DNA from 2 places in the Streptococcus pantholopis genome. Region 2 is predicted to be linked to the other one. Evidence: predicted binding sites of a transcription regulator. Region 2 holds the regulator's gene; the other holds the start of a gene.
What was found. The regulator Rex, encoded in region 2, represses fermentation and respiration genes when NADH is low (regulators of the CRP and FNR family bind a similar motif). The targets are predictions, from matches to a motif close to TTGTGAANTANTTCACAA.
Positions count from the first base shown of each region.

Region 1: adhE (bifunctional acetaldehyde-CoA/alcohol dehydrogenase) is a predicted target of Rex. The motif match lies at 2,780-2,797, and genes of this name have one in related genera.

Region 1 is NZ_CP014699.1:1,724,940-1,740,970, forward strand. It holds gene adhE (bifunctional acetaldehyde-CoA/alcohol dehydrogenase) at 43-2,724, opposite strand; gene rpsO (30S ribosomal protein S15) at 3,117-3,386, opposite strand; gene def (peptide deformylase) at 3,699-4,313, shown strand; gene A0O21_RS08040 (LTA synthase family protein) at 4,332-6,962, shown strand; gene A0O21_RS08045 (NADPH-dependent FMN reductase) at 7,017-7,613, opposite strand; gene A0O21_RS08050 (MarR family winged helix-turn-helix transcriptional regulator) at 7,705-8,130, opposite strand; gene A0O21_RS08055 (PolC-type DNA polymerase III) at 8,315-12,709, opposite strand; gene A0O21_RS08060 (proline--tRNA ligase) at 13,178-15,040, opposite strand; gene rseP (RIP metalloprotease RseP) at 15,380-16,031, opposite strand, start outside.
Region 2 is NZ_CP014699.1:906,833-922,863, forward strand. It holds gene A0O21_RS04220 (Cof-type HAD-IIB family hydrolase) at 316-1,152, shown strand; gene A0O21_RS04225 (SGNH/GDSL hydrolase family protein) at 1,187-1,801, shown strand; gene A0O21_RS04230 (Cof-type HAD-IIB family hydrolase) at 1,876-2,712, shown strand; gene A0O21_RS10860 (hypothetical protein) at 3,332-3,469, shown strand; gene A0O21_RS04240 (histidine phosphatase family protein) at 3,476-4,075, shown strand; gene A0O21_RS04245 (6-phospho-beta-glucosidase) at 4,930-6,369, shown strand; gene A0O21_RS04250 (AI-2E family transporter) at 6,501-7,622, shown strand; gene A0O21_RS04255 (glycosyltransferase family 8 protein) at 7,673-8,500, shown strand; gene radC (RadC family protein) at 8,734-9,414, shown strand; gene A0O21_RS04265 (gamma-glutamyl-gamma-aminobutyrate hydrolase family protein) at 9,411-10,109, opposite strand; gene A0O21_RS04270 (redox-sensing transcriptional repressor Rex) at 10,119-10,757, opposite strand; gene A0O21_RS04275 (DUF1831 domain-containing protein) at 10,905-11,252, opposite strand; gene A0O21_RS04280 (cysteine desulfurase family protein) at 11,254-12,369, opposite strand; gene A0O21_RS04285 (ribose-phosphate diphosphokinase) at 12,375-13,343, opposite strand; gene A0O21_RS04290 (CYTH domain-containing protein) at 13,502-14,083, opposite strand; gene yjbM (GTP diphosphokinase) at 14,336-15,031, shown strand; gene A0O21_RS04300 (NAD kinase) at 15,006-15,848, shown strand; gene A0O21_RS04305 (RluA family pseudouridine synthase) at 15,845-16,031, shown strand, end outside.

The DNA.
Region 1 (16,031 bases), 820 kb from region 2:
TTTATTGGAAGTTCTTGTCCCACTTTCCATTTTTATCAGCTCTTAGAACTGGTCAATTAACAATTGTTTCAGCTCTGCAATGTAAGGCTGACGCGGGTTGGCAGGAGTACATTGATCATCGTAAGCCAGACTTGCCAGACGGTCAACAGCTGCATCAAAGGCCTCTTTGGTAACGCCATTAGCAGACAGTTTAGGCTCAACACCGACAGCATGCATAAGTTTATCGATGCGTTGGCAAAGTGCTTCGACTAATTCCGCATCATCTTTGCCCTGCAGACCCAGATAGCGAGCAATATCAGCGTAATCGCGCTGTGCACGGTATTCTTCATAGCGTGGGTAGACAGAGCGTTTCACATTGCCGGCTACTCCATTGTAGCGGATAACATGCTGCATGGCAATGGCAATAGCAAGACCATGCGGCAGACCGAATTCCCCACCGGTTTTGTGAGCAAGAGAGTGGTTAATTCCTAAGAAGGCATTCCCGAAGGCCATACCGGCAATTGTAGAAGCATAATGCATATTTTCTTTAGCCTGTTCGCCGCGCAGAGTCGGATTTTGAGGATCATAGTTATAAGCATCTTCTAAGTTCTCAATAATCAGTTTGATAGCTTCAAGCGACCAAGGTCTTGTGAAGTCAGAAGCCATAACTGAAACATAAGATTCCAGCGCATGTGACAAGGCGTCAAGACCTGACCAGGCAGCAGTCCGTTTTGGCACAGTCATAACAAATTCCGGATCAACAATTGCCACTTGCGGAACCAGCTCATAGTCGGCCAGCGGGTATTTGACATGAGTGAAATCGTCAGTAATAACAGCAAACGGTGTCACTTCAGCCCCTGTCCCTGAAGTTGTCGGGATACAGAAGAGGCGTGTTTCTGTTTGGTGTTTGAATTTGACAATCCGTTTACGGATATCAATGAATTTTTGCTGCAATTCAAGGAAGAACTCGCTTACATTGTCATAACTGTCGAGCCAGCCAGCTTCCTTATCAAGCGATACCTCATAAATCAAGCGGGCAATCTTAGACGCATCAATTGCGGAACCCCCGCCGATAGCAATAACGGTGTCCGGTTTGAAATCACGCATTTGTTTGGCAATTTCGATAGTTTGGCCTAAAGTCGGATCCGGTTTGATGGTGCCGTAAAGAGAGGTCACAACCTTTTCATCGCGTAAAGCGAGCTGCGCATAAACTGTGTCAACAAAACCGAACTGAACCATACCGGGGTCAGCTACGATAAGCGCGCGCTTCATTGGTTCATAGGCATCCTGCAAGTAAGAAATGGCATTCTTTTCGTAGTAAGTTTTTTCCGGCAGACGGACCCATTGCGGACGATTGCGGCGCTTAGCAACAGTTTTCACATTCAAAAGGTCGCCGGTTGATAAATTGTGAGACAATGAATTTTTCCCCCATGATCCTGTTCCAAGAGTTAAGCTGGCTTGCAGCGCATCTGTGTAAACATCTCCGATACCGCCGACTGAGTCTGGCTGGTTAACCAAGATACGAGACGAATTCAGAGCATCACCGAATTCAGTGACAAACGGATCAGACTGTGAGCCGATTTGAATAGCACAGTTGTGGCCTGCCCCTTGATAATCCAGCAGAGCAGCTACGATTTCGATACCGTCCTGACGGTCTTTAGCTTTATAGACAGAAAGGAGAGGAGAAAGTTTTTCTGATGACAGTTTTTCGCCGATATTTTTCTTATCCAGCTCAAACAAGAGAACATCTTTGCCTTCCGGAAGATTGACACCGGCCTGTTCGCAGATCCATTGCGCCGACATACCGGCAACCGGTCCGTTTACCCCGTGGCCATCATTGAAAACAAAATCTTCAAGTTTTTTGTAATCTTTCTTAGGAACCAGATAAGCGCCTTTTTCCTGCATTTTTTCCAGCCACTCTTTGTAAACCGGTGCTTCAACAACTGCTGAATTTTCAGTAGCACAGATCATGCCGTTATCGAAACGTTTTGACAGGAGAAGGTCTTCAACGGCCCGATCGAGATGGGCTGTCGCATCAACAAAGACCGCACCGTTACCGGCACCAACACCCATAGATGGATTCCCTGATTTAAGAGCCGCATTCACCATGCCCGGACCGCCTGTTGCCAAAATGGAAGCAATATTTTTGTTGGAAATCAAAGCGCTGGTATTAGCGATTGATGGAGTGTCAATCCATTGAATAATATTCTCAGGTGCACCGGCTTTAACAGCTGCATCGTATAAGATTTGGGCTGCATGCGCTGAACAGTTTTGAGCTGCCGGGTGGAAAGCAAAGACAATAGCATTTCTGGTTTTCAGAGCGACTAAAATCTTAAACATGGTTGTTGAAGTCGGATTGGTAGTCGGCACGATTCCGGCCAGCACACCCAGAGGAGCTGCGATTTTAACACCGCCTGCAACTTTATCTTCACCGATAATGCCTACAGTTTTTTCATTTTTAATTCTTTCGTAAACATACTCTGTAGCAAAGTGATTTTTCGTATCCTTATCTTCAACAATACCGCGGCCGGTTTCTTCATGAGCTTCTTTTGCCAGCTGAAGAGATGCTTCAGAACCCGCCAAGGCCATGGCTGCAACGATTTTATCCACCTGTTCCTGTGTATAAGTGGCATAAACCGCCTCAGCAGCCAAAGCCTTTTCAACTAAGCCGTTCGTATACTGAGCCGCAGCCTCTTCTTGTGAAAGTTCTGCTTTTTTAACGTCTGTTTTTGCTTCTTTAACCATTAAAAAACTCCTTTGTAAATAGCGATGGCTGAATTTTCAAGCTAAGAAAATTCATTTGTGATTTTTTTCACTTGTTATTATATAATTTTCTTTCCCCGAAATCAAGTCTTTTTTGTGATTTTTTTCATTTATTTTGTCAGTGATAGGTGCAAAGCCTTGCAGGACAGGGATAAGAAGGATTTGATTTCTAAAAAATAAGTCTGATTGAATGAGGCATAATATAAAAGCTGTCAAATAAAATCACAGAAAGAGGAGATTCCAATAGTCTGAAGTGCTTCTCTACTATTTGCCTGCCGCTGCTTTCTAGTCATCCGGCCTTCATTGTCTAAAAAAAGAACCTAAAGCCAAAATCGTTTGTTCGGGCTTTGGGTTCTTTAAATAATTGTTTTTGCTTAGCGGCGCAGTCCTAAGGACTGAATCAGCTCACGGTAGCGGTTGACATCTGTACGGCGCAAGTAAGCCAGCAAGTTCCGGCGGTGGCCGATTTTCTTCATCAGTCCACGGTATGTTGCATGGTCTTTTTTATGCTGCTTGATATGCTCGTTCAAATGGTTGATTTCCCAAGTCAAAACAGCTACCTGTACTTCAACACTGCCCGTATCGCCTTCATGGCGCGCATATTGTGCAATAATTTCATTTTTTTTCTCTTTTGAGATTGCCATAGTTCTTCTCCTTTTATTGCTTCATCCGAGTTCTGGGTTTTGGCAGGTCCCGGAACCAAGAAAAAGTTAGTTTGTCTTTGCGACTGTTCTTATTGTAACAAATTCAAAAAAGCCCGTCAAACATTAATTAAACAGCTGTCGGATCTTTCCTTATATTTCAGCTAAAAAATTCAAAGATAAAAACACTCTGCAAGCAGGACAAGAACAGCTTGTCATTAAAACTCTCTTCTTTATTTACAGGCCATTTTGTGATATAGTAGATTTGTTTGAATTCAAAAATAATTTAATATCGCATTAATAAAGGAGAACAGCATGTCAGTACAGGACAAATTAATACGGCCGAGCCGTGTCATTACAATGGATGATATTATTCGTGAAGGGCAGCCTACTCTGCGGGAACGGGCTAAAGATGTCAGCCTGCCCATACAGGACGAGGACATTATTCTGGGGGAAAAAATGCTGCAGTTTCTTAAGAACTCTCAGGATCCTGCGACAGCTGAAAAAATGGGCCTGCGGGGCGGTGTTGGACTGGCTGCTCCGCAGCTCAATATTTCTAAACGGATTATTGCAGTGCTGATTCCTAACCCAGAGGATGAGGACGGCAACCCACCGGCAGAAAGCTATAGTTTGCAGGAAGTCATGTATAATCCTAAGATTGTTGCTCATTCCGTACAAGAGGCTACACTGGCTGACGGCGAAGGCTGCCTGTCCGTTGACCGGGAAGTTCCCGGGTATGTTATCCGCCATGCTCGTGTAACCGTTGATTACTACAATAAAAATGGGGAAAAACAAAGGATTAAGTTAAAGGGCTATCGGGCTATTGTCGTTCAGCATGAAATTGACCATACAAACGGTATTATGTTCTATGACCGCATCAATGAAGCTGAGCCTTTTGCTGTTAAAGAAGGCTTGCTGATTATTGAATAAATCATCAAGGAGTGCATTGTGAAAAGAATTGTCAACTGGATTGAAAAGCGACAGAAATTCCTCATCAGCCTTGTCTGTGCTCTAGCCTTTTTTTCCTATGTCTTTTTGCTACGCAATGAATTAAAAGTAGCCGATAACAGCGGCAACATCAAGATTGTCGCAGCCAAGCAAAAAGACCCTTTAGCAGCCGGCTATCGCGGAAACACACGGCAAATTGCCTTAGAGGGGCAGCCGCTAAGTGATGAAGAAATTGTCCGCAATGACTGGGGTGTATACAGCGCTGCCGTACCTATTCCTATTAACATAACAGAAGCCACAGATGATCTGGAAAATCCGACTATGGAAATCCAGCATGATGGACCGGTCAGAAATATTTCCTTTGAATACAGCCGTTATTATCTAGGCGGTTACCTGCAAATTTATCTTGATGATGTCCTTTACATGCAGATAAATACCTATCAGGAAGAGGAAAGCTATGAACTGCTGACCATTGATTTCCCTCAGCATTACGGCTTAAGTGCTGCAAATGCCGGCTGGTGGCTGCAAATCATCGTTTTAGCAGCAGTGCTGCCTGTCTTTGTCCGGCTGGAACTCTATAAAAGACTGCGAATCCAGCAGTTCCTTCTGGCCTTTGGACTGCTGGCTGCAGCTTGTTACGCCTTATCAGCCGGATTAGCTTACACGCTGCCGCAAAGCTTTGTCTTTTCTAATACGCTCTACAGCTTTGACAAGGCTATGCTGGTGTTGAGCCTGTTCACCTTTCTATCATTAATTTTAGGGCAGGTTTTGCTGTATTTCGTCAAAAAAAGGTGGCGTTTTTTGGGACAGATTCTTTATCTGCTTTTGATCGCTCTTGCGCCGCTCTTAATTTTTTATCTGCTGGAAAGCCCTTCAGCTTATGATTCTAATTTGAATGCAGCTGATATTCCGGCCAATCTGGCTATTATTACTATCGTTTGGCTGACTTTAGCCATGATAACCACTTCTCTGCGCTTGGCGAGCATGCTGGCTGCAGTTGCCGCTCTTATCATGGGAATCGTCAATAAGGTATTGATTGCCCTCAGGTCAACCCCCCTTTTAGCTTACCATTTTCTGCAGATTCGCGATGGTTTAAATGTAGCGCAAAATACGGCTATCATCGTTGAACTGATTATCCCGAGACTTATTTTTCTAAGCGCTCTTTATTGCATAGCACTGGCTTTCCTGCCATCTTCCAGAAAACTATTTGCCAGACCAAAGCCTTTTTCTGTTTGGCAGAAACTGCCAAGCAGGCTGGCCTTTTTGCGTCAGACAGTTTATCAGAAAATCATAACCGCTTTTATCGGTGTACTGGCCGCATTTTTTGTGGCCAGACCCCTGGTCTACCATATTGCTGACAGTGTGGAGATGCGCCTGCTCTTTTTTGCGATGCAGAAAACATATTATGAACATGGATTTGCTCTTTCTTTTGTCAGATTTTATGAAGTCTCGCACGTCACAGAGCCGGAAGGTTACAGCACTGATGCTGTCAAGGATATTTTGAGTCAATACCCGAGAAAGACAGAGACTGCCAAGCAGAAACCGAATATTATCATTATCCAAAATGAATCGCTGACCGATTATGCGCAATTGACGTCTTTGGAATTTGAGCCTGATCCGCTGGCCTTTATCCACTCTATGGATGATAATACAATCAAGGGGGTGCTCTACGCTTCTGTACTGGGCGGCGGTACGGCCAATACGGAATACGAGGTGCTGACCAGCAACAGTTTAGCTATCTTACCACCAAATGCTTTTCCTTATCAGCAGCTGATCACCTCACCTAAAAATAATATCACCAGTGCTTTAAACAGTTATGGCTACCAAAGCGTAGCCCTTCATCCTTACTTGGAAAATTTCTACCGCCGCAATTTAGTCTACAGCTACTTTGATTTTGCCGAGAGCTATTTCAACAATTCAACACCTAGCATTGAAGATCTTGTTGAGGTTCAGAATTTGCGCAACTATGTCAGTGATGCCAGCCTTTATCAGGCCAGTCAGAAACTGATTGAAGAAAAGCAGGATCCGCTCTTTAATTTTATTGTTACCATGCAGGGACACGAAAGTTACGGTCTTCCGGAAGAAGAGAGCCCGAGGACTGTCTCTATTGTCAATGGAGATGATGACAGCAGTGCGACTGATTTCTTATCCAGTGTCAAAGCATCGGATGAGGCATTCAGCGACTTTATCACTTATCTTAAGACTTCTGATGAACCGACTGTGGTCATCATGTACGGCGATCATCAGCCGGGACTTTCTAACAGCTATTTTGAACCGGCATTAGATGCCAATGATCCCAGCGCCAAATATCAAACGCCTTTTGTCATGTGGGCTAATTTTGATCTGCCCCAGAAAGAAGAAATTCAGCTCAGTCCCAATTATATTGTTCCTTATCTGTTTGACATTCTGTCGCAGACAGACTATCCTTTGCCAGTATCGTCTTATTATCAGTTCCTGTCAGAACTGCAGCAGCAAATTCCTATCATGACGACTTGGGGCTATTATGATGACGGCTATACTTATTCTGAAGAAGCCCCTGCAGACAGCCAGCTCCTCAGCCAGTACCGGCTGTTGGAATATAATAATGTGATGGATAAAAGTGCCCTGACTTTAACACAGTATTATGAATAAATCAAAAAAACTCACATGATGTGAGTTTTTTTGATTGACCTGCAGATTATTTAACTAGTTATTGATAGCTGCCAAGACAGCATCTGCCTGTTTGCTGAGTTCTTCTAAAACGTTATCATTTAAGGTCAGCTCTCCGCTTGCCCAAGCTTCATCATTAATTTGCGCTGCAGTGACTTGATCTACAAAAGTTGTTCGAATGAAAGGAAGCAGGTCACGATAAATAGCAGCTGTTTGCTCATGACCGCCGTTAGCCAGAAGAGACACTGTTGTTACTTTGCTGTCAATAGCTGATAGCCCTGTCGGATCAGCCAAATCAACGGCGCGTGACGCCCAGTCCAGTAAGTTTTTCACCGGACCTGGAATTGAAAAATTGTAAACGGGTGAGAAAATCCAAACAGCATCAGCTTCCTGAATGGCTTTGCGCATATCTGCGACTGCTGGCAGAACCGACGTTTCAAGATCCTGATTAAAGAGAGGCACTTGACTGTAATCCAAGTAGGATACCTTGGCTTTACCGGCAAGGATCTTTTCTGCGGCCTGAGCCATTTGCAGATTGAAAGAACCCTCACGAAGTGAACCGACAACAAATAAAATATTTTTCATTTCCTCTTCTCCTTTAAAAAACTGTTTTAATGCGTTAATAAAAGACATTTGCACTCCTATCTATTTATCACTATATAGTTATAACTGTTACTATGTAGTAAATTATAAAACAGTCTGCCGCTAAAGTCAATCAAAATGCCTACAAATCTTTAAATTTTTTTAATAGGGCAATCAGCTCTTCTTGTTCGTTTTCAGAAAGCAAAGAGAAGACCGCTTCCACTTTTTCAATATGAGCTGGCAGAGCACGTTCAATAACACGGCGGCCCAGACTGGTCAGATCAACCAAATAGGCCCGCCTGTCCTCAGGATTAAGTCGGCGGCTGACCCAGCCTTTTTTTTCCATATTTTTGATAACCACAGTCATATTCCCTGATGTTGCCAGCATCTTGTCAATCAGTTCACCGATTGTCATCTCTCCCTTAGCATAAAGGACATCAAGAGCAGCAAACTGAGTTGCAGTCAGGTTATCTTCTTTGTAAGATTCCGAAACTTTAGCGTCTATCGTTCGAAAAGCTTTACGCATAACAACCATTAATTTGACAGCTGAATTTTTAAATTCTGTCATTGCTCCCTCCTCACAGTGACCCTCTTTTTTATCCTAACACTAATTAACTGTTTTCTCAACCGGCACTGCCAGCTTTTAAGTCAAAACAAAACTCCGGACAGCTGGAACTATCCGGAGATACCACTGCTGAAAATAGGAGTTTATCCATTGACTGATTAAAGAGCTCAGGCTGTTTCGTTTAGTCTTAAAAGAAATCGTCAAACAGACTGAGCTGATTGTCTTCCGGCAGGTTGCCTAAAATTCCCATTTCGTCCATTTTTTCAACAAGAGTTGCCGGCAGACCGCCGCGCTTGCGCAGCTCCATCTTCGATAAGAACTCACCTTCTTTGCGGGCAGCTACAATCTGTCTGGCAACATTTTCACCCAAACCATCCAAGGCTACAAAAGGCGGTATCAATGTATCGCCATCAATCAGAAAATCCACCGCATCGCTCCGGTATAAATCCAGCTGACCGAATTTATAGCCACGCTCCAGCATCTCATTGACAAGCTCTAGGCTGGTGAACAAATCGATTTCCACATTAGAAGCTTCATTGTTTTTGCGCTTCGTACTGATATTCGCCATCCGTGCTTTAACCGCTTGAAGACCAGCACTCATGGTTTTTAATTCAAAGGCCTTAGCACGGATAGAGAAATAGGCACAGTAATAATAAAGCGGATAGTGCACCTTAAAGTAAGCCACACGAAGTGCCATCAAAACATAAGCTGCTGCATGGGCTTTAGGAAACATGTACTTAATTTTTCCGCAGGATTCAATATACCAATCAGGAACATTATTCTCCCGCATAGCCTGAATGTAGCCGCTGCGTTCTTCTTCAGATATCTTAAGCCAAGCTCCTTTACGGACCCGCTCCATAATGGTAAAGGCCATTTTGGGTTCAAGACCGGCATGCATAAGGTAAACCATGATATCATCACGGCAGCCGATAACAGTGGAAAGGGTGGCAATACCTTCTTTTATCAAATCTTGAGCATTGCCCAGCCACACATCGGTTCCGTGGGAGAGCCCCGAAAGCTGAAGGAGCTCGGCAAAAGTGGTTGGATGTGTCTCATCAACCATTCCCCGAACAAAGTTTGTACCGAATTCAGGGATACCCAGCATTCCTGTTGAGGCCCCGATTTGTTCGGGTGTAACCCCGAGCACCTCAGTTCCTGAGAACAGTTTCATGACGTCGGGATCGTCAACAGGAATTTCAGTCGGATCAATCCCTGACAAATCCTGCAGTTTGCGAATCATTGTGGGATCATCATGCCCCAGAACATCCAGCTTAAGAACATTTTCATCGATATCGTGGAAATTAAAGTGAGTTGTCCGCCACTCAGCTTTTGAATCATCAGCAGGATATTGAACCGGAGTAAAATCGTATACATCCATATAACTTGGAATAACAACAATTCCACCCGGGTGCTGGCCGGTTGTCCGTTTTACTCCGGCTGAACCGCTGGCCAGACGGTCAACCTCTGCATCGCGGTAGTATTTGCCATAGTCTCTCTCATAACCTTTAACAAAGCCGTAAGCCGTTTTTTCAGCCACCGTTCCTACAGTGCCGGCACGAAAGGCATATTCTTCACCAAAGATATCACTGACATCGTGATGGGCCCGCGGCTGATCATCTCCGGAAAAGTTCAAATCAATATCCGGAACCTTGTCGCCATCAAAGCCCAAGAAAGTTTCAAAAGGAATATCCTGGCCGTCTTTTTTGTAAGGTGTTCCGCATTCCGGACAGTTTTTATCCGGCAGATCATAACCGGAACCGACTGTTCCGTCTGTAATAAACTCTGAATGCTGACAATGAGGACAGACATAGTGGGGCGGCATCGGATTAACCTCTGTAATCCCAATCATCGTGGCCACAAAACTGGAACCGACCGAACCGCGCGATCCGACCAGATAACCGCGTTCATTGGAGCGATTAACCAGCATTTGAGATGCCAGATAAATCACCGCAAAACCATTCCCCAGTATTGACGTCAGCTCTTTTTCGATTCGCAGGTCAATGATATCAGGCAGCGGATTTCCATAAACAGCAAAGGCTTTTTGGTAGGTCATCTCAGCAACCCGTTCCTCTGCATTTTCAATAAAAGGGGTGTAAAGGTCTGATTTGACAACCTCAACCTCTTCAATACGGTCGGCAAAAGCATTGGTATTTGTCACGACAAGTTCATAGGCCAGCTCTTCACCCAAAAAGGCAAAGTCATCCAGCATTTCATTGGTTGTTCGGAAATGGGCTTTAGCAAGCGGAGCCGGCTGAGCAGACTCCCCGCGGCCGATCGGTCTGTTGATCGCCGCCCCCTGTCCCAGACTGCGAACAATTATTTCACGGTAAATCTCCTCCTCAGGTTCAATATAATGGACATTTCCGGTAGCCATAACAGGCTTATTCAGCCTGCGGCCAACCTCAATCAAATCTTTGATAACCTGTTGGATACCTTCTTTATCCTTAATCAGTTCATTGGCAAGAAGGGGTTCATAAATGGCTGGCGGCATGACTTCGATAAAGTCATAATATTTAGCTGCTTCCACTGCTGCGTCCACACCGCTGGTCAGGACAGCATCAAAAACTTCTCCTTCTGCGCAAGCCGTCCCCAGAAGCAGACCTTCGCGGTGCTGATCTAAAACAGTTCTGGGAATTCGGGCGACACCAGCAAAATAATCCACATTTGCCAGACTGACCAGCTTAAACATGTTTTTCAGCCCGATCTGATTTTGCACATAAACCGTCGCATGCTTAACCCGCGCTTTTTTAAAGGAATCTTTGGCAACCAGTTTCGTATTGAGCTCTGCCAAATCGGTTAAACCGTGCTTTTCTCTGGCTTCCTGCAGGAAAATAAAGAGCAGACGCCCTGTCGCTTCAGCATCATAGTTAGCCATGTGATGGTGTTCAAGAGAAACCTGAAAGCGTTTTGTCAATGGACCTAAACCGTGACGCTTGTATTCCGGGTAAAGATTTCTGGCAAATTCCAGCGTATCGATAACCGGCTGACTGATGACAGGCAAACCGTGACGCTCATAATTAGCATCCATAAAGCCAACATCAAAACTGGCATTATGTGCTACCAGAACCGTCCCTTGGCAAAAAGCCTGAAACTCCTGCAGAACCTGCAGCAAAGGCTTAGCCCCTTTGACATGATTATCGGTAATACCCGTTAACTCAGTAGTAAAGGCTGAGAGCGGATGGCCCGGATCAATAAACTCGTCGAACTGCTCCACAATATTTCCCTTAAACATTTTTGAAGCAGCAATTTGAATTAAGTCATTGTTTACAGCAGAAAGTCCGGTTGTTTCAACGTCAAAAACAACATAGGTCGCCTCGTGCAGATCCATAGTCACCGGATGATAAACAATCGGCACCTTATCCTCGACAATATTAGCCTCTAAACCAAAGATAGCCTTGATGCCGGCCTGTTTGGCCCGATGATAGCCGTGGGGAAAACTCTGTACATTACCATGGTCGGTAATAGCCACGGCTCTGTGCCCCCATTTGGCAGCCGTATCAATCAAGCGCTCAACAGTCGGCAGGGCATCCATTGTCGACATGTTAGTATGAGCATGAAGTTCAACACGCTTTTGCCCCTCCGGCATTAAATCTTTACGCTCCTGATGGACAATGGTTTTTACATCTTGAACATTCATTGTTAGGGTGCGGGTAAAAGGGTTATTCTCAATATTGCCCCGAACACGCAGCCAGGCCCCTTTAGCAATCATGTCGTATTTTTTCAGTTCGTCATCATTTTTGACCCATTTTTGCATAGCAAAACTGGATGTATAGTCTGTCATCTTAAAATTGATAATGTGCCGGCCTGTCCGGGTTGTCTTGCGTTCGGATTCAAAAACCATCCCTTCAAACACAATGCGGTTCTCTTCTGTTTCAACATCGGCCATAGGCGTAATTTCAGCTTTATCTAAGCTGGACTGACGTTTTTGACTGCGGCTGGCAAAATCAAAAGCTGTCTTTTCCGCTTCCTGCGGCGGAGGAACAGCTGCCTCCAGCGCCTTCTGAGCTTCTAAGCTATCCTGCACTGCTTTTTCAAGCAAAGCTTCGCGGCTGGCCTCAAAAGATGTCTGGAGTTCTTGGGTTATCGCTTCGTCTGCTGCTATTTGAAAGTGAACTTTGCCAAAGCCAAAAAGGGCAAATTGCTTTTCTAGCTTTGGCAGATGGTTCTTGATAAAATGATCGTTGCTGGCATACTGGGGGGCACTAATTAAAATGCTTTCTCCATCATAAGAAACAGGAAGAGAGGAAAAAACCGACTTAAATCCAGCACTGCTGCACAGCGGCAGTTCAAAGGCATAACGGTAGTATTCCTGAAGCAAATCGGGTGAAAAATCTTTTTTGGGAGCCTCAATACTGAAAGATGTTTTAATATCAGCCTTTGCAAAAGCAGATGACAGTCGGTAGGCCAGCTCACGGTAATCGTCCAGCGGCAAAATATGCGGGAAAGAAAAGTGAAATTCCCAAAGACGCGAGACCGAATGCAGCTTAACCTCAATAATATCAGCAGCTAAAAAAGCACTTGAAGTTTTGATTTCAAGCGGCATTTCAATTTGATCCATTAATTTCTTAAATAAATCTGACATAGCTTTCTCCTGAATCTCTCAATTCTTATTTTATCATAAGTCCTCTTAATTTTCGAGCTCAAACTCAAGTCCATGTCTGTCATTCAGCAAAAAAACAAAAATTTCTGCAGAGCGGTTCTCATCCGTTCTCCCAGCAGGCTCACGCCTCTACTTTAGCATCCGACCGCCCCTTCTAGGAGGACTAGAAGGGGGCGCGGACGAAATCATAGCTTTCTGGCTCACTGTTTTTTGCTTTTGCAGCTTGTGTGAAAGGTAGCCATAAGCAGCCTTTGGCTATTTACTGACATAAAAAAGGCTGGGACAAAAGTCCTGCCTCGTTTCATTTTTTAGATATATGCGCTTGATGCAGTGGCTGATTAGGAGCTGGGGCAGTAAAACTGAAGGCGTCATTTTATGATGGTTTACCGATTTTTGCCCCGCTCTCTAACTTTAATATATCGGCTAAAAGGCAGAGAGCGGGCCTTAACTCTACTCAGAACTCCCTTTTCCTAAAATTTCAAGCGTTTCACTTAGATTTTCGGCATTAACCTCAATGGTGTCGCCTGTTGCTTTTATCTTTACTTCAACAATCCCTTCAGCTGCTTTTTTGCCGACAGTTACACGGATTGGCAGACCGATTAAATCACTGTCAGAAAACTTGGAACCAGCACGCTCATTGCGGTCATCGGTCAGCACTTGATAGCCTTCTTCCTGTAAGTCACGTTCGATCTTAGTCGTCAAGCTATTAGCTTGCTCATCTTTGACATTAACGGTGATTAGATGAATATCATAAGGCGCCAGTTCGCTAGGGAAATTAATCCCCCACGAATAGCGGTAATCACCTTTTGGTGTTTTATTGACAAACAAGCGGGCATGCTGTTCAATTACAGCTGACAGTATACGGCTGACACCGATTCCGTAGCTTCCCATTACAATAGGAACAGCGCGGCCGTTTTCATCAAGAACCGTTGCCCCCATGCTTTCAGAATAGCGTGTCCCCAGTTTAAAGATATGACCGATTTCAATTCCTCGGGCAAATTTAAGAGTCCCTTTACCGTCCGGAGACATCTCACCTTCTCTTACTTCACGGATATCGGCATAGTCTGCCTTAAAGTCGCGCCCAGGATTGACCCCTGTCAAGTGGAAACCATCAGTATTTGCACCTGTAACTGCATTGGCAATAGCTTCAACTCTGCGGTCTGCAAGCAGACGAACGGTATCTGGCAGACCAACCGGCCCAAGAGAACCAAAACCAGCTCCCATAATCTCTCTGGCCGCTTCTTCACTGGCAGGTTCAAGAAAATCAACTCCCAAATAGTTCTTGAGTTTAATGGTGTTCACTTGGTCATTGCCAACAAGAAGGACAGCAAGCGGCTCATGGTCTGCCATGAACAGAAGGGTCTTAATCGTTTGTTCCACAGGTACATCTAAAAAGACTGATACCTCATCAATGGTTTTACAGTCCGGAGTGGCAACACGCTCAACTTCCTCCTGTACAGCCACCTTTGTTACTGTCTTGAACTCGCTGCTTGCCATCTCCAAATTGGCTGCATAACCGGACCCATCAGAATAAACAACTGTGTCTTCACCAGCTGTCATCCAGGACAGCAGTTCCTCACGGATAGCCTGCACAGTATCTTCCGGAATTTCTTCGAGAGAAGCAATAGATTTATCCAAAACCAGCCAATGATCCAGAGCTGTCCGATCTGGTGTGATAGCCATGAATTCCTGACTGTCTTTGCCGCCCATAGCACCGCCGTCACCGATAATCCCTTTGAAATCAAGACCTGCCCGCTTAAAAATAGCCTCATAAGCTTTGCGGTAGTCTTCATAAGTCACATCCAAACTGGCATAGTCAGCATGAAAACTGTAACCGTCTTTCATAATAAACTCACGGGTTCTTAATAAGCCATTGCGCGGCCGTTTTTCATCCCGGTATTTGGGCTGAATCTGATACAGATTTAAAGGCAGCTGCTTGTAGGATTTAACAGCATCTCTGACCAGTACTGTCAGTGTTTCTTCATGGGTTGGCCCCAGGATAAAATCGGACTGGTCTCTGTTTTTTAATTTGTACAAATCATCCCCGTAAGTTTCATAACGCCCTGATTCACGCCAAAGATCTGCTGTCAAAAGAGCCGGAGCCAGCATTTCAACTGCATCAATCTTTGCGAACTCTTCATGCATAATCGTTTTCAGCTTTTCAATCACACGATTAGCCAAGGGCAGGTAAGCATAAATCCCAGCTGAAATCTGGCGGACATAACCCGCACGCAGCATAAGCGCATGACTGATAACCTGAGCATCACTTGGCATTTCACGAAGCGTTGGAATAAGCATTTTGGATTGTTTCATAAGTTAAGATTTGAGATATCAAGACAATAAAAACGATAAAACAGCGGTGTTTACGCCTGCACAATTTTCTGTTTTAACCTTTCTCCCGTCTTGATTCACTTCCTTTCAAATAAGATATGGTAACTATTGGTTCTGAATTTTAACAAGGTATTAGAAAAACAGGGCCGGCGCAGCTGGATAAGGAAATGTTTAAGAAAACCCATTATCCTCTGGGCGGGCAGGACCTGTTTTATTCTGATGCTGAAGCCATAAAAATCGGCATTCAGACAGCAAAAGCAGCACTTCCCCGCAGTAGGAGCAAGGAGCTGTTCTTGGGTAAAATGATAACTGAAATAGAAATTAAAAGAAAGCCCGAATAATATCATTCCATGTTACTGCAATCATTAGGACAATCATTAAAGCAACCCCAGCTAAGGTAATATAATTTTCTGTTTCCTGTCTGAGAGGTTTGCGGCGAAAAATTTCAACAAGGTTAAAGGCGATTTTTCCGCCATCCAGTGCCGGAATCGGGATTAAATTGAAGATTCCTAAATTGATAGAAAGCAAAGCCATCAGCGATAATACAGACTCCAAACCGTTTTGAGCAGCCTGACTGGACAACTGATACATAGCAACAGGACCGCCCAATTGATCCAGACTAAAATCAGCCAATAAATTTTTTAACGCTGTCACAATGAGAGTGGCTCCATCCCAAGCCATGCTAAAACCGCCTGCAATCTTATCTGTGAAGCTGGTCTTCAAGGCTTGAGATACGCCGATGTAGTAAGAGCCACTTTGTTCTTGCGGCTGGATATCCAGAGTCTTAGCCTGCCCGTCTTCTTCAACGGTAACCGCAATTGTCCCTCCCGGCTCTAAATGCTCAGTTGCCCTGCCGACAGCCTCTGTCAACTCAGACCAATTCTCAATATCACGGCCGTCAATCTGCAGGACACGGTCCCCGTCTTTTACACCAGCCTGGGCCATTGCCCCGTTTTCGATTACACGGACCTGA
Region 2 (16,031 bases):
AAAAGGAGAGTTTTAACCTTTCCCCAGTCCTTCGCTTCTCAGTCTTTGCTGGACTGCTGTTAGATCTTATTGCTCTTTAGCTGGTTGTATCCTTTGCTATAACATTTATTTTTATCATTAAGAGGAAGCTGAGAGTGACATATTTTAGTTTTCTCTTTTTTAACTAAACGCAGAGCAGAAAGAGCTGATAAGAGTTCTTTTGATACAGTATTTTTCTTTGTTAATAGCAACTGTTTACGGTACAATAAATAGAGTGACGGACAAACAAATTCAGCAGTCTGCTGCTGAGAATTTAAAGCACAATGAAGGAATATCATGACAGTAAAAATCATTGCAACCGATATGGACGGTACATTTTTGACAAACAAGAAAACCTATGATAAAGCTTTGTTTAATCGGCTTTTTCTCCTTTGTCAGGAAAAAGAGATTAAGTTTGTCGCTGCCAGCGGCAATCAGTACCGGCAGATTATTCAGCAGTTTCCTGACTGGAGCAGCCGTATTGCGGTTGTCGCAGAAAATGGCGGCCATATTGTGGCAGATGGCAGAACCTTAGCGGAAGAATTTGTAAAATCGGCCGCAGTTACCAAACTGCTTGATTATGTGGAAGAGAATTATCCGGAAACGGTTATCAATTTGGCAGGGAAAAAATCGTCTTACATGCTGCAGAAAACACCAGCTGCTATTAAGGAGGCGCTGAGCTATTATCTGCCGGCAATGCAGTATGTTGATAATTTACATACTGTTTCTGATGATGATTTTTTCAAAGTAACACTTCTTGTAGAAGAAGCGCTGACTTTTACAATTCAAAAAGAAATCAATACTCTTTTTATTAAAGACGGTTTGCGGGCAGTCTCCAGCGGTTTTGGCTGTTTAGATATTATTCCTGCCCATGTGCATAAAGGAACTGGCCTTAAGTATCTGTTGGAATACTGGGGACTGACTGCTGACAGTCTCTTGGCTTTTGGTGACGGCGGCAATGACTTGGAAATGTTGAAGCTGGCAAAATATTCCTACGCTATGGCTAATGCGACAGCAGAAGTGAAAAATACTGCTGCTTTTCAGGCGCCCTCTAATGAAGAAAATGGTGTTCTGAAAGTAATGGCCTCTTATCTGATGAAGCAGGAGGCTGAGCATACTGCTTTTAATATGTAACTATAGTTTGTGAATCAAATAGCAGGAGGCCGCAATGTTAGAAACGATCAGCCCGGAATTGAGGGCCTATCAGGATGATAAACTGAAACAGTTTAAAAAGCGTAACCCACAGGAAGCAAAAAATGGCATTGTTTTTGCCGGTGACTCTCTCATTGACTTTTATCCGCTGAAGAAGTGGCTGGGACGGGATCTTCCTCTTATCAACCGAGGAATTGCCGGGACGCATTCCCGATGGCTTTTAGAGCACTTAGATAGTCAGATTAGGGAGTTGAAGCCTGCCAAAGTATTTGTGCTCATTGGAACGAATGATTTGGGACTGGGTCGTGAACCGGAGGCTGTCGTTAAAACTATCTCTGAAATCGTAGCTGAACTGAATGAAGTCCTTTATGCTGAACAAATCTATGTGCTGTCACTTTTGCCAGTTAATCAGAATCAGAAGTTTAAACAGACTGTCAAAATCCGCAGCAATCAAGCTATTAGAACGGTTAACAAGGCTTTGGCAGATTTGTCTGGCTGTATTTTCATTGATTTATATCATGATTTGCTGGATGAAAGGGGCAATCTTGCTGAAGGGTACACTGTGGACGGCCTGCATCTGACTCCTGCAGCCTATCAGTGCATTTCTGATCGAATAAAAGCCTATCTCTGAAAGAAAATCGCAATAAGGAAGGGTCGATAAAGTTTTTTTGCAGAACAAGTTATGATAAAAACGGAGGTGATTTGTTGGCTGTAAAATTAATTGCCAGCGATATGGATGGAACTTTTTTGGATGGGTGCGGTGACTATGACCGCCAGCGTTTCGAAAGGCTCTTAGATGTATTGGAGGAAAGGGACATTAAGTTTGTTGTTGCTTCCGGCAACAGTATGCCTAGGTTGGCGATGATGTTTGACGGTCTTTTAGAGCGGCTGATTGTGGTTGCTGAGAACGGAGCCCAGCTGATTACAAACGGCCAGCTGTTTGCTGAACATACGGTTGCTAAGTCAGATTTAGAAAATTTTCTGGCTTATTTTTCTAAACAGCTAGTGGACTACAAGGTGATGCTTTCAGGTTTGAAGGCAACTTATATGCTCAAGGACAGTCATTTCAGTATTGACAGCAGTCTGATTAAAGCTGATCAGGCCGCTCTTTTGATGAAAAGCATTGTAGAGCTGTCGGATTTTAATCAGCTGCCGGCTGACGAGCGTTTCTTTAAAATAAGTCTGCTCCTGCCAGAAGAAAAAGACAGGGAAATTATCGTCGATTTTAATAACCGTTTTCCAGGACATTTAACAGCTACAGCCAGCGGTTTTGGCGGTGTTGATATTATTCAGACCGGCTGGCATAAAGGCCGGGCTTTAGCCCAGCTGATGCAGCATTATAGCCTGACTGCTGATCAGGTCATGGCTTTCGGGGATGGCGGAAATGATATTGAAATGCTGCGGCTGGCGGGAGCTTCTTATGCTATGGACAATGCTCCCCAGGAGGTGAAAGCAGCTGCCCGTTTCATTGCTCCTAGTCATAAAGAAGCCGGTGTTTTTCAGGTCATTGAAGATTATTTAAAAAAATCAGAAATAAAATAAGACTACTTGAAAGGCCGGCAAATCAGCAAGACTTTCATTTGCAGAGAACCGGTAGAATGTGGAATATAGTCATTGGCTGCCTACTTCAGCCTGACAAGGCGAAGCAAAACATTAAAAACTTACTGAGATGCAGTATAAGCCGTTTCTTCAAAATCGGTTAATAGTATTAGTTTATCTGATTATTGCATAAGAAAGCGTTTGCAAAATTTTGTAAAATAAAAGCATACCACTATGAGAAGAGCTAATCGATGATTGCATGATTTCCTTCAAGATTTTATGGACCGGCGGCTTCAGATACAGCGCGTGCTGTGCTGCACCTGAAGATCGGCAGACAATGGGCATTGAGCTCACTACGCCGATGAAGCGTGCGAAGCTGGATGCTGCTTTAAAGGATAAGGTTTAAAAGAATGGGACTTTGGTGCTTTTGAAGTTCATCAAGAATACCTCAAGCCTAAATTTACTGCCAGAACGAATCAGGCTACCGCGACTATTTTCTTGCATACGGCGGAGAATCCAATGTTCAGGTGTATGAATTCGCAAAGTTGTTGTAGAAAGCAGTGAAAATGACTGTTTGCTCTTTGTCAGCCATGGATCTGTTATTACACAATTCTATCGGCATATGACTGAAAATCCCCCTGTCCCTGCTAAGCGAATGGCTAACTGTGCGATACTGAAAATCAGCTGTAATGATGACTGTAAAATGGAAGTTCAGTCTATCTTTAATCCTATGGAAGAAGAGTATATCTATGAAAGGTAACGGCTTATGAAAACGCTATATCTGATGCGCCATGGTGAAACCTTATTTAACCAATTGCAGTTAATCCAAGGGTGGTGCGATTCTCCTTTGACAGAACAAGGCAGAATCCAGGCTCAACAAGCTGGAGCTTATTTTGAGGAGAAGGGGATTCATTTTAATTACCTATACAGTTCGACCTCAGAACGGGCTTGTGAAACTCTGGAGCTGGTTAGTAAAAGAAGTGATTATAAACGGCTGAAGGGCTTGAAAGAATTTAATTTCGGCCGTATGGAAGGTCAGCCTGAATATCTGCATCCCAACCGCCGACGGGGACAGAAAGGGCACGGTGAGTTTTACCTTCAGTATGATGGCGAAAGCGACAGCCAGCTTGAAAAGCGTGTTAAAGAAACGATTGTCAAACTGGTGGAAGAAGCAGAAGCAGGAGCTTCTATTCTGGCAGTCAGTCATGCCGGAGCAATCATGTCTTTTTACCGACAGTCAGATGTGCCAGCCTCATTTGATCTATCTCTTTCTAACTGCAGTATTTTGAAATATGAAATAAGGGAAAAGCAATTTATTTTAGCTGAATTGATTGATCCGGTTCACCAAAAACAGTGGTTTTTTTAAAATAATGTCAGTTGGTGCAAAGCTGGAAGCCGCAGATGTCTGAGAGAAAGAGATGATTTTTAGCTTTCATTAATTTAACAGTTGTGCTATCTGTACAGAAATGAAGCAGCTAGCATTATTTAGCCGTTTTTTCAAATCTTTACTGGGCCTTGAGAGAGAATAGCAGACATCACAATCCAGACTTCTGTCTCGCTCCCTTAACGGGCTCTGTATCTTGTTAATTGAACACGCCCTAAAATCCTAGTGAAAAAGATGGCTGTTAGCGTGATGCAAGACATCACTTGCCATCCCCTATTTTCATACGGATTTTTTCACGGGCTTTGTATCTTGTTAATTGAACACGGCCTAAACGCTGCGGGAAAAAGATGGCTGTCAGCGTGATGCAAGACATCACTTGCCATCCCCTATTTTCCTTTTGCGTTTTTAACGGCCTTTGTATCTTGTTTAATTGAACACGGCCTAAGAGCTGTGCAAAAAGAGACGCAGTCGTAGGAAGCGCAAGCTGACGTACGAATGTGGCTATTCTGTGAGTATAAAATTTCCTAAAGTCTTAATGACTCTTCGTCAATTTTTCTATTTTTGCTGTGAGCTTTTAACGGCCTTTGTATCTTGTTTAATTGAACACGGCCTAAACGCTGCGGGAAAAAGATGGCTGTCAGCGTGATGCAAGACATCACTTGCCATCCCCTATTTTCCTTTTGCGTTTTTAACGGCCTTTGTATCTTGTTTAATTGAACACGGCCTAAACGCTGCGGGAAAAAGATGGCTGTCAGCGTGATGCAAGACATCACTTGCCATCCCCTATTTTCCTTTTGCGTTTTTAACGGCCTTTGTATCTTGTTGAAGGAGGGATTATGACTACTTATTCAGCTTTTCCGGAAGGTTTTTTATGGGGCGGCGCAACTGCTGCCAATCAGTGTGAAGGGGCTTATAATATCGATGGCCGGGGTCTGGCCAATGTAGATGTTGTGCCAATCGGCAAGGATCGTTTTCCGATTATCACCGGTCAGAAAAAGATGTTTGATTTCGAAGAAGGTTATTTTTACCCTGCTAAAGAATCAATTGATTTTTACGGTCACTACAAGGAAGATATTGCTCTTTTTGCTGAGATGGGCTTTAAAACCTACCGTATGTCTATTGCCTGGACCCGGATTTTTCCTAAAGGTGATGAATCAGAGCCAAATGAAGCCGGTCTGCAGTTTTATGAAAATGTTTTTAAAGAATGCCGGAAATATGGCATTGAGCCTTTGGTAACAATTACCCATTTTGATTGCCCTATGTATTTAATCGAGCATTATGGCGGCTGGCGTAACCGCAAGCTGATTGATTTTTACGAACAGTTATGCCGTGTTCTTTTTACTCGTTTCAAAGGTTTGGTTCGTTATTGGCTGACTTTTAATGAAATCAATATGATTTTGCATGCTCCGTTTATGGGGGCCGGACTGTACTTTGAGGAAGGCGAAAATGCTGAGGAAATCAAGTATCAGGCTGCTCATCATGAATTAGTGGCATCCGCTTTAGCGACAAAAATTGCCCATGAAATAGATCCTGATAACAAGGTGGGCTGTATGCTGGCAGCGGGGCAGTATTATCCTAATACCTGCCATCCGGCTGATTATTGGGAAGCTATGAATGAAGATCGTGAAAATTATTTTTTTATTGATGTTCAGGCACGTGGAGAGTACCCGAATTATGCTAAGAAAAAATTTGCTAAAAACGGTTTGAAAGTTGAAATGACTGCAGAAGACTTAGCGCTTTTGAAAGAGCATACTGTTGATTTTGTCTCATTTTCCTATTACTCAAGTCGCGTAGCTTCAGCTGATCCATCTTTAAAAGACACAACTGCCGGAAATATTTTTGCATCTCTTAAAAACCCCTATTTGGAAGCTTCTGAATGGGGCTGGCAAATTGACCCTTTGGGGCTGAGGATTACCCTGAACATGCTTTGGGATCGTTACCAAAAACCGCTTTTTATTGTAGAAAACGGTCTTGGTGCTGTAGATGTGCCTGATGAAAATGGCTTTATCGCCGATGACTACCGTATTGATTATTTGCGGGAGCATATTAAAACTATGAATCAGGCTATTAATGAAGATGGTGTCGTTGTTTGGGGTTACACAACTTGGGGCTGTATCGATCTGGTTTCAGCCGGAACTGGAGAGATGAAGAAACGCTACGGTTTTATCTATGTTGACCGAGACAATGAAGGCAAAGGTAGTCTTAAGCGGTCCAAAAAGAAATCATTTACCTGGTACCAAAAAGTAATTGCCTCCAACGGAACAGATCTTGACTAAAATTAGACTGCTGTGCTTTGTCAGCAGGCTGGATTTACTTTACTAAGCCGATTTTTTCTATTTATCCTGATAGGAGCGGGTTTATTTCCGCTCCTATTTAGTGTATAATGTGAAAAGAAACAGGAGGAGATATGAAGTTTAGTAAAAGACAGGCCAGTTATTTAATTGCTGTTTTTGTGATATGCTATTTTATTCAGGCTAATTGGTCAGGCGGAGCTCGGCTGCTTAAAACGGTTTGGACAGCCAGTCAGCCCTTTGCGATTGGGGCTGCACTTGCTTATATTATTAATATTGTTATGGCTGCCTATGAACGGCTGTTTGGTCTGCTGTTAACTTCGGAAAAACAGTTCAAGCTAAAAAGGCTGCTGGCAATGGTTTCAGCCTACCTAAGTTTTATTGCTTTGATAGTCTGGCTTTTTTCCATTGTTATACCGGATTTGATAGCTAGTCTCAGTTCACTTCTGACTATCGACACTGGAGCTTTGCAGAAGTTTTTGACAGAACTTTATGAGAATAGGCAGTTTGCGAAAGTTTTGGATTATTTTGGTCTTGAAACAGATTTAACAGCAGCATTTTCCCGCTACAGCCAGCAGATTCTGACTCAGGTATTAGCCATACTGACAGGACTTTTAACATCGGTTACCTCTATTGCGTCAACGATAGTGAATGTGTTTGTCAGTTTTGTATTTTCTATCTATGTTCTCTCCAGCAAAGAACAGCTGAAGCATCAGTTTCATTTGCTGATTGATACCTACCTGACGCCATATGCTGCTTCAATTTATTATGTATTGGGAATTGTGCACCAGCGTTTTCGCGGTTTTTTTGCCGGTCAGACCATTGAAGCCTTCATTCTGGCTACCCTTTGTACTATTGGGATGATGATTTTTAATTTCCCTTTTGCTACGACAGTCGGTGTTTTAGTTGGTTTTACGAATATTATTCCAGTTATTGGGGCTTATTTAGGCGGTCTTTTAGGAACGATTTTAGTCTTTACACAATCTCCCAAACAGGCGTTTTTCTTTTTAATATTTTTGATTATACTTCAGCAATGTGAAAGCAATCTTGTCTATCCAAGAGTTGTGGGCGGCTCTATTGGCCTGCCGGCTATCTGGGTGTTGTTTTCGGTTATTGTCGGCGGTGCTGTTTTTGGTGTTGTCGGTATGCTTATTGCAGTGCCTTTGAGTGCTTCAGTTTATCAAATTATTAAAGACAATGTGGCCAAGCGTCGGGCTCAGCAGCCATCAAATGGCTAACACACTGATACTTGATTGCAAATGACTGCTAAAATGTTAGAATAGATGATATGGAACCACTAAATTTGCTTTATTCAATTGACGATAGCTATGTTGACCAGTTTAAAGTCACCTTGTTTTCGGTTTGGCAAAATGCAACGGCTAAAAATATGGCCGTTTATGTTTTACAGAAAAAACTGCTGCGCAGAAATGATGAAATTACTGAGTTTTGCGGGCAGCTGGGTCTTGCTTATTTCCCCGTTGTCATCGGCGAAGAGGCATTTAAAGATGCCCCGACAACGAATCGCTATCCGGAAACGATTTATTACAGGCTTTTAGCCCATGAATACCTGCCAGAGCATTTAGACCGCATTTTATATATAGATGCAGACATTCTCTGTTTGAATGATATTGTCCCTTTATACCGTTTAGATCTCTCTGATAAACTTTTTGCTGCAGCCAGCCATACTTCTGATACCAATATACCGGAGCTAGTCAATAAACTGCGGCTGAGAAATTTTGAATCAGAAGGCTATTTTAATTCGGGAGTGCTGCTGATGAATTTAGAATTAGGCCGGCAGGAAGTGAGACGTCAGGATATTCTGTCTTACATTGAGAAAAACAGTCTTTTGCTCTTTTTGCCGGATCAGGATATTCTCAATGCCCTTTATGGTCACAAAACCCTCCTGATTCCTGATCAGATTTACAATTATGATGCGCGTTACAATATTCTGTATTTTACCAGAAGTTCGGGTAAATGGGATTTAGACTGGGTTATTGAGCATACCGTTTTTCTGCATTTTTGCGGACGGGATAAACCATGGAAAAAAGACTACAGAGGCCGCTACAGTGCCCTCTATAAGCACTATCAGCATCTAACCGGCAGAATAAAAACCTAGCAGATATACATTGCCAGGTTTTTTACAAGAGAAAAGGCCGTTAAAATCTGTATGAAAATAGAGGAAGGCAAGTGATGTCTACATCACTTGCCTTCTTTTTTGCTAGGTTTTTAGGGCAGGTCATTTCTTTTCAAGAACTCGGCTGTCTTTGCTAAATAAGTTAAAACTGGGGGCAGTTCTTTTAGACCGGCTCTTTTTATTTTTTTCGAATAAATAGATGGAGGTAAAAAGAAATGTATACAGTTGAATTGAAAGAAGAACCCTTGCTGCCAAGAGAGCGCTTGGCTGATTTGGGGGCTGAAAAACTCAGCAATCAGGAACTGTTGGCCATTTTACTGCGTACCGGTACAAAGCAAAGGCCGGTTTTGGAAGTCTCAACACAGATTTTGAAGGATATCCGTAGTTTAGCCGATTTTCGCGACTTATCCCTGCAGGAGCTGCAGAGTATCAAAGGGGTCGGCAGAGTAAAATCAATAGAAATAAAAGCGATGCTGGAGCTGGCTAATCGGATTAATAAGGCAGAATACTACCAGAATGAAAGGATTTTAAGTAGTGAGCGGCTGGCGCAGAAAATGATTATAGAACTGGGAAACAAAAAACAAGAACATTTGCTGACCCTTTATTTAGATACACAGAATCGGGTTATTGAACAGCGGACGATTTTTATCGGAACAGTCAGGCACTCTATCGCTGAGCCGCGGGAAATTCTGCACTATGCTTGCAGAAATATGGCCACCTCCCTTATCCTTGTTCACAATCATCCTTCAGGATCGCTTGTTCCCAGTGAAAACGACCTACGCTTTACAGAAAAAATAAAACGATCCTGTGAAGACATGGGGATTGTCTGTCTTGATCACATTATCGTCAGCAGGCGTGATTATTATAGTTTTCGTGAGGAAACGGGTCTGCTTTAAAGTTCGCAGACAACATATCTAAAGAGTTCCAAATCTTCTTTGCGCGTTTCATACAAGAGTTCAGGGTGCCATTGAACACCTAAAAAACGCATTCTGGGGTCAATTGATTCTACAGCCTCAATTGTTCCATCTTTGGGATCTTCAGCAATAACACGCAGTTCACTGGCTAAGTGGTTGATACTTTGATGGTGAAAAGAATTAATAGAGCTGGCTGAACCGTAAATATCAGCCAGCTTACTGTCCTCTTTGATTACCATGTTATGAGATAAGTAGTCAGCCGGTCGGTCCTGCCAGTGGTTTTCGATATCCTGATAGAGTGAACCGCCCAAGGCTACATTCATTAATTGGGTTCCGCGGCAGACAGAAAAAATCGGTTTTTTCTGCTTAACTGTTTCTTCAATCAAGGCCAGCTCAAAGATATCACGTTCTTTAAAAAAATCATCATCGCTGGCTTGATTTCTTTCGCCGTAAAAGCTGGGATCAACATTTTGACCGCCGATAAGAATTAATTTATCAATCATACTGACATAATCAGGCGCTGTTTTAGGATTGCCGACTGGCAGAACAAGCGGTAAGCCGCCTACGGCTTTGACCCCATTGACAAAACCGCTTGGTACATAAGACCAGGAAATTTCCTTAGCTTCTGGATTAGGCCGCTGATTTGCGGTGATGCCAATTATTGGTTTTTTTGACATGCTGCCTCCTTAGTCAGTTTGATTCATAAAATAAAGCAGTGTCTGCAGTTCACTTGTCAGGTCAACATACTGCACGATGACTGATTTAGGCAGATTGAGGCGGACAGGAGCAAAACTGAGGATACCTTTGATTCCTGCAGCTACAAGAAGATCAGCTACTTCCTGTACCTGAGTGCTGGGGACAGTCAAAATAGCGGTTTTAATGTCAGTTTTTTGGATATGCTCAGTAATTGTGGAAATACCATAGATAGGGATACCGTCAGATGTTTTGGTGCCGACCAATTCATTATCATCTTTATCAAAGGCTAAAGCAATCTGCATTTTGTTGCGGTCATGAAAGCGATAATGCAAGAGAGCACGACCAATATTGCCGCAGCCAACTAGCAGGACATTTGTTGTCGCATGATCGTTCAAAATATCAGCAAAAAAATTCATAAGTTTGCTAACATCATAACCGAAACCACGCCGGCCCAGCTCCCCGAAATATGAAAAATCCCGGCGGACAGTAGCAGAATCAATTCCCATCGCATCAGCAATCTGCTTTGAGCTGGCTTTTTCAATGTTGTTCGCATAAAAGCGCTTAAAAATCCGATAATAAAGCGACAGACGCTTAGCTGTCGCCTTAGGGATAGATTTATCAATAGCCACAATATCATCTCCTTAATAGTTCATCTATATTGTAACAAAAAAGTCATCAAATCAGCAATTTTAGTGAACATAAAATTGCTGACAAAAAAATCTTATGCTTGCATAAGATTTTGTATCAAACTGCCGGTATGAAAGGGTGAGAAGGATTCAAACCGGATTTTTGCTAAAAATGTGACGTTCAACCAGGCTGTCCATTAGAAAATAGAATTTATCCTGCAGCAATTTATTGTCTTCTGATTTGAAAATATTGACTGATCGTAAGCCAGATTTATCGGTGATAGTCAGCTTAAATGCATTTAAGTCTTTATGGACAGTTATTTTTAAAGGGAAACCGTCACCGGAATTAGGAACTTTCTCCAGTAAACGCTTTAATTCATAGTGGCCGACTGTATTCTGCGTGAAGGTGGTATCACGCAGAGTATAAGGCTTAACATCAGGGTTAATACTGTAGCTGTAGAGACAGCCATCAAGGGTAACTTTTTTTGTAAATGCCATTTTATTTTCCTGTTATTTCTTTTAATTTTTTTGCTAACTGCAGTAATTCTGACTGTGTATTTAGCTTAGACAGGCTGATTCGGATCGATTCCTGCAGTCTGACGGAATCATGACCGTAGAGGCTGGCCAATACATGGCTGGGGTCTACAGTGCCTGCTGTGCAGGCAGAACCAGTAGATACGGCAAAACCAGCCAAATCAAGCTGTGTCAGTAAAATCCCGTTGTTTTGCCCCGGAAAGCCAAGATTGATGACATGGGGCAGGTGTTGTGATGAACCGTTGAGGTAGTAGGAATCAGGAGCGAGAGCCTCTAAAAAAGTGTCTCTCAGTCCCCGTATATAGGTGAGATTTTCTTTTAACTGCAACTGACTGTCTGCCAGTGCCTGAGCCATTCCCACGATTGAAACGAGGTTCTCTGTGCTTGCACGCCTGTTTTCTTCCTGTTCACCGCCATGGAGCAAACTGTCAAAGTGAAGGGGGGCGGCATAAAGAAAACCGACGCCCTTGGGCCCATGAAATTTATGAGCTGTCGCTGATAAGAGATCAATTCCAATTTCTTCAGGATAAATTGGGAGTTTTCCCATTGTTTGGACGGCATCAACATGAAAAGCCGCCTGATGTGTTTTTAAGAGAGCAGCTGCTTCCTCAATTGGCAGCAGGTCACCTGTTTCATTATTAGCATGCATGAAGCTGACAAGAATGGTGTCATCTCTCAGAGCCTTTTGCAGACTTGAAAGAGTAATAGATCCCTTTTCAGGCCGGAGATAGGTGACTTCAAATCCAAATTTCTCTTGCAGATAATGAAGCGGCTCCAGAACAGAGGGGTGTTCGATTGCTGTAGTAATGATGTGCTTGCCCTTATCTTGGTTAGCTAGAGCATAGCCTTTAAGGGCAGTATTATTAGCTTCGGTTCCGCCGGAAGTAAAAATAATTCTTCTGACTTCTGTTTTTAATGCATGAGCAATCGTTTGTCTGGACGTTCTTAATGCCTGACTGGCTTTACGGCCGTAAACGTGAATACTTGACGGATTGCCGAAGTTGTCAGTCATCACAGCGGTCATAGCTTCGATGACTGCTGGAGTCATTGGAGTAGTAGCTGTATTATCAAGATATACCATAACAATCAATCCTTAGGTGTATAAGCAAAGAGCGGACTGACCGGCTTGCGTTCATGAATGCGGATAATAGCATCTGCAATAAGTCGGCTTGCTGAGAGATAGTTGACATTCTCAGGAACAGGCTCTTTGGTGGAAACGGAGTCGGTGACAAGGATTTCTTTTATCGGAGCTGCCGCAAGAATATCGGCTGCACCGCCGGCAAACAGGCCATGGCTGGCTGCAGCGTAAATAGCCGTTGCTCCGCCGCGTTCTAAAATTTTTGCGGCCTCTGCCAAAGTCTTTCCTGTATTTAGGATATCATCGATAAGGATAGCCTTTTTGCCTGCCACCTCACCGATAATATAGCCTTCTTCTCTGGCTGCATCATCTTGGGCATAATCAATAATAGCAATCGGTGCATCCAGGTATTCTGCCAAACTGCGGGCACGCTTGATTCCTGAATTCTTGGGACTGACAACGACAACTTCGTCACCGACCAGTCCCAGATTGTAGTAGTAGTCTGCAAACAGCGGAATAGTAAAAAGGTTATCAACGGGAGTGTCAAAGAATCCTTGCACTTGAACAGTATGCAAATCCAGAGTCAGTACGCGGTCTGCTCCAGCTTTGACAAGCATATTGGCTACCAATTTTGCTGTTATCGGCTCCCGTGAAGCAGCGATTCGGTCTTGGCGCGAATAGCCGAAATAAGGGATAACAACATTCACAGAATTAGCACTGGCCCGCTTGCAGGCATCAACCATAATCAATAATTCCCATAAATGATCATTGACAGGATAGCTGGTGGACTGAATAATGTAAATGTCATCACCGCGGACAGTCTCCTCGATGTTGATCATGATTTCACCGTCCGAAAACTGGCGCGATGTCAGTCTTCCCAAGGGAACCCCTGCGGCTTCGGCAATTTTTTCAGCAATTTTAGGATTGGAAGTCAGCGAAAAGAGTTTGAGCTGTCTATCAGCGTAGCGTTCTGCCATATTCTTAATATAACTCCTTCATTCTTTATAGTGAAAGGGACAAGTGAATTGTTTTAATAAAGATTAGCATTAATGTCTATTTGCTGCTTATCAAAAGCAAACAGCCATAAATTTTGCCTGCTAACTTTATTTTACCAGAAAATCACGAATATTTCAGGTTAAGGTAACTTTTTTTCAGCCCTTAAACTGCTGGTCAGTCTGGCAATTTTGCTTTTTGCATATTTAAAAGTGATGGCATTCTGATCCAAAAAATCGGCAAATCGTTTTTTGCCGCTGTCGGCATCCGTGACTTCCAGCTCCAGTTCATAGTCTTTGCGGCCAGTGTAAAAATTATAATCCAGGGCCAGCAATCCCATGGCTGTTTGATTTTCCCGCCTGATTGTGGTAAGGTGGCCAAACACAGCCAAATCGTCCGGTCTAATCCCCTTATCTTCAATTAAATCTCGGATAAAGCAGGCAGGAATCTGACCGGACTTTATGATTTCTTTGGCCTGAGGGAGACTGAAATCGAGGTTATGCTCTAAATTGCCCACAGTGCTGGGGATTTTGAGCGTCAGTTCAGCACGGTCTGAAAAGGTCCGGATTCTCATTGACATGCGATGTGCTTTGAGCTGAAAATCAGGAGAATCAAAATAATAGTTAGTCTGTGTTACTGGCGGAATATGAGAAAAATGTGCTGCCAGCCGATTAAATTCATCTTTATTAAGTAAAGTTTTGTACTCGATTTCCAAATGTGTCATGCCATTTTTCCTTTAATTTCTTTTATGTTATAATGAAATAATGTTATACTAATTTTATAAAAAAGTCTGATATTTGGCAAACTGACCTTTTAAGAAATGTAAAAGACTGCAGTATTTAGTGAATAGATTCCCAGCTGTTTATGGTTTCAGAAGTCTGTGCTTAATTGATTGGTATAGACTTGGTTTTGTCAGAAGAAAACAGCCGAATCAGAGAAGCTGGCAGCCTGAAGTGTTTTGCCGGTTCTTTTAATAATGCTTGGAGAAAGGAGCTGTTTTGTTGTGCTTGAATGGGAAGAATTTTTAGATCCCTATATTCAAACAGTTGGGGAATTAAAAATCAAACTGCGAGGAATTCGCAAACAGTTTAGAAAACAGAACCGCCATTCACCGATTGAATTTGTGACCGGACGGGTCAAATCGGTTGAAAGCATTCAGGAAAAAATGCTTCTTCGCAGCATCAAAGAAGAAAACATTGCACAGGACATTCAGGACATCGCCGGTCTGCGCATTATGGTGCAGTTTGTTGACGATGTTGATGATGTTCTTGATTTGCTGAGGCAAAGGCATGACATGAAAATTGTTCAGGAACGTGACTATATTCGCAATATGAAACCCAGTGGCTACCGTTCTTATCATGTTGTGATTGAGTACCCTGTTGATACAATACAGGGGCAGAAAACGGTTCTGGCTGAAATTCAGATTCGTACTCTGGCTATGAATTTTTGGGCTACTATTGAGCATTCTTTGAACTATAAATACAAAGGTGAATTTCCTCAGGAGATTAAGCAGCGTTTAGAGACAACCGCCAAGATAGCTTATGAGCTTGATGAAGAAGTAAGGAAAATACGGGAGGATATCAGAGAAGCCCAGCTTCTTTTTGACCCGGAAAGCAGAAAACTAAACGATGGTGTAGGAAACAGCGATGACACAGATGAATATTACAGGTAAAAAAGAAATGATGCGTGTTGCTATCATCGCAAATAGCAAGTACCAGAGCCGGCGGATTGCTGCTAAACTTTTTGCTATTTTGAAAGATGATCCAGATTTTTACTTATCTAAAAAAAATCCTCATGTTGTCATTTCTATCGGCGGGGACGGCATGCTTCTATCCGCTTTTCATAAATATGAAAGAGAGCTCAGCCATGTTCGTTTTGTCGGTGTGCATACGGGGCATCTGGGTTTTTATACAGATTATCGAGATTTCGAAATTGATGAACTTATTGAAAACCTGCGCAAAGATACTGGGGAAAAAGTCTCTTATCCGATTTTAAAAGTTAAAATCACGCTGGACAATGGCCGGGAAATTAAAAGTCTGGCTTTAAATGAGGCGACAGTTAAGCGAATCGAAAAGACCATGGTTGCCGATGTCATCATCAATCATGTCAAATTTGAACGCTTTAGGGGAGACGGCATTTCAGTTTCCACACCGACTGGCAGCACTGCCTATAATAAATCGCTGGGAGGAGCTGTTTTGCACCCGACGATTGAGGCTCTGCAGCTGACAGAAATTTCCAGCCTCAACAATAGGGTGTTTAGAACTTTAGGGTCATCAGTTATTGTTCCCAAAAAAGATAAAATCGAAGTTATCCCTAAGCGCCTGGGCAGCTATACCATATCTGTTGACAATAGTACACTGCATTGTAAAAATGTAGCTAAAATTGAATACTGCATTAATTCTGAAAAAATCAGTTTTGTAGCGACGCCGAGCCATACCAGTTTCTGGGAACGGGTCAAAGATGCCTTTATAGGAGATTTGGATTCATGAGATTCGAATTCATCGCAGACAGAGACTGTCAGGTGAAAGCTTTTTTAAAAGGACAGGGGATTTCGAAAAGCCTGCTGGCCAAGGTGAAATTTAAAGGAGGCCGGATTCGGGTAAACGGTCATGAACAAAATGCGGTTTATTTACTGAAAACTGGCGATAGGGTAATGGTTGATATTCCTGATG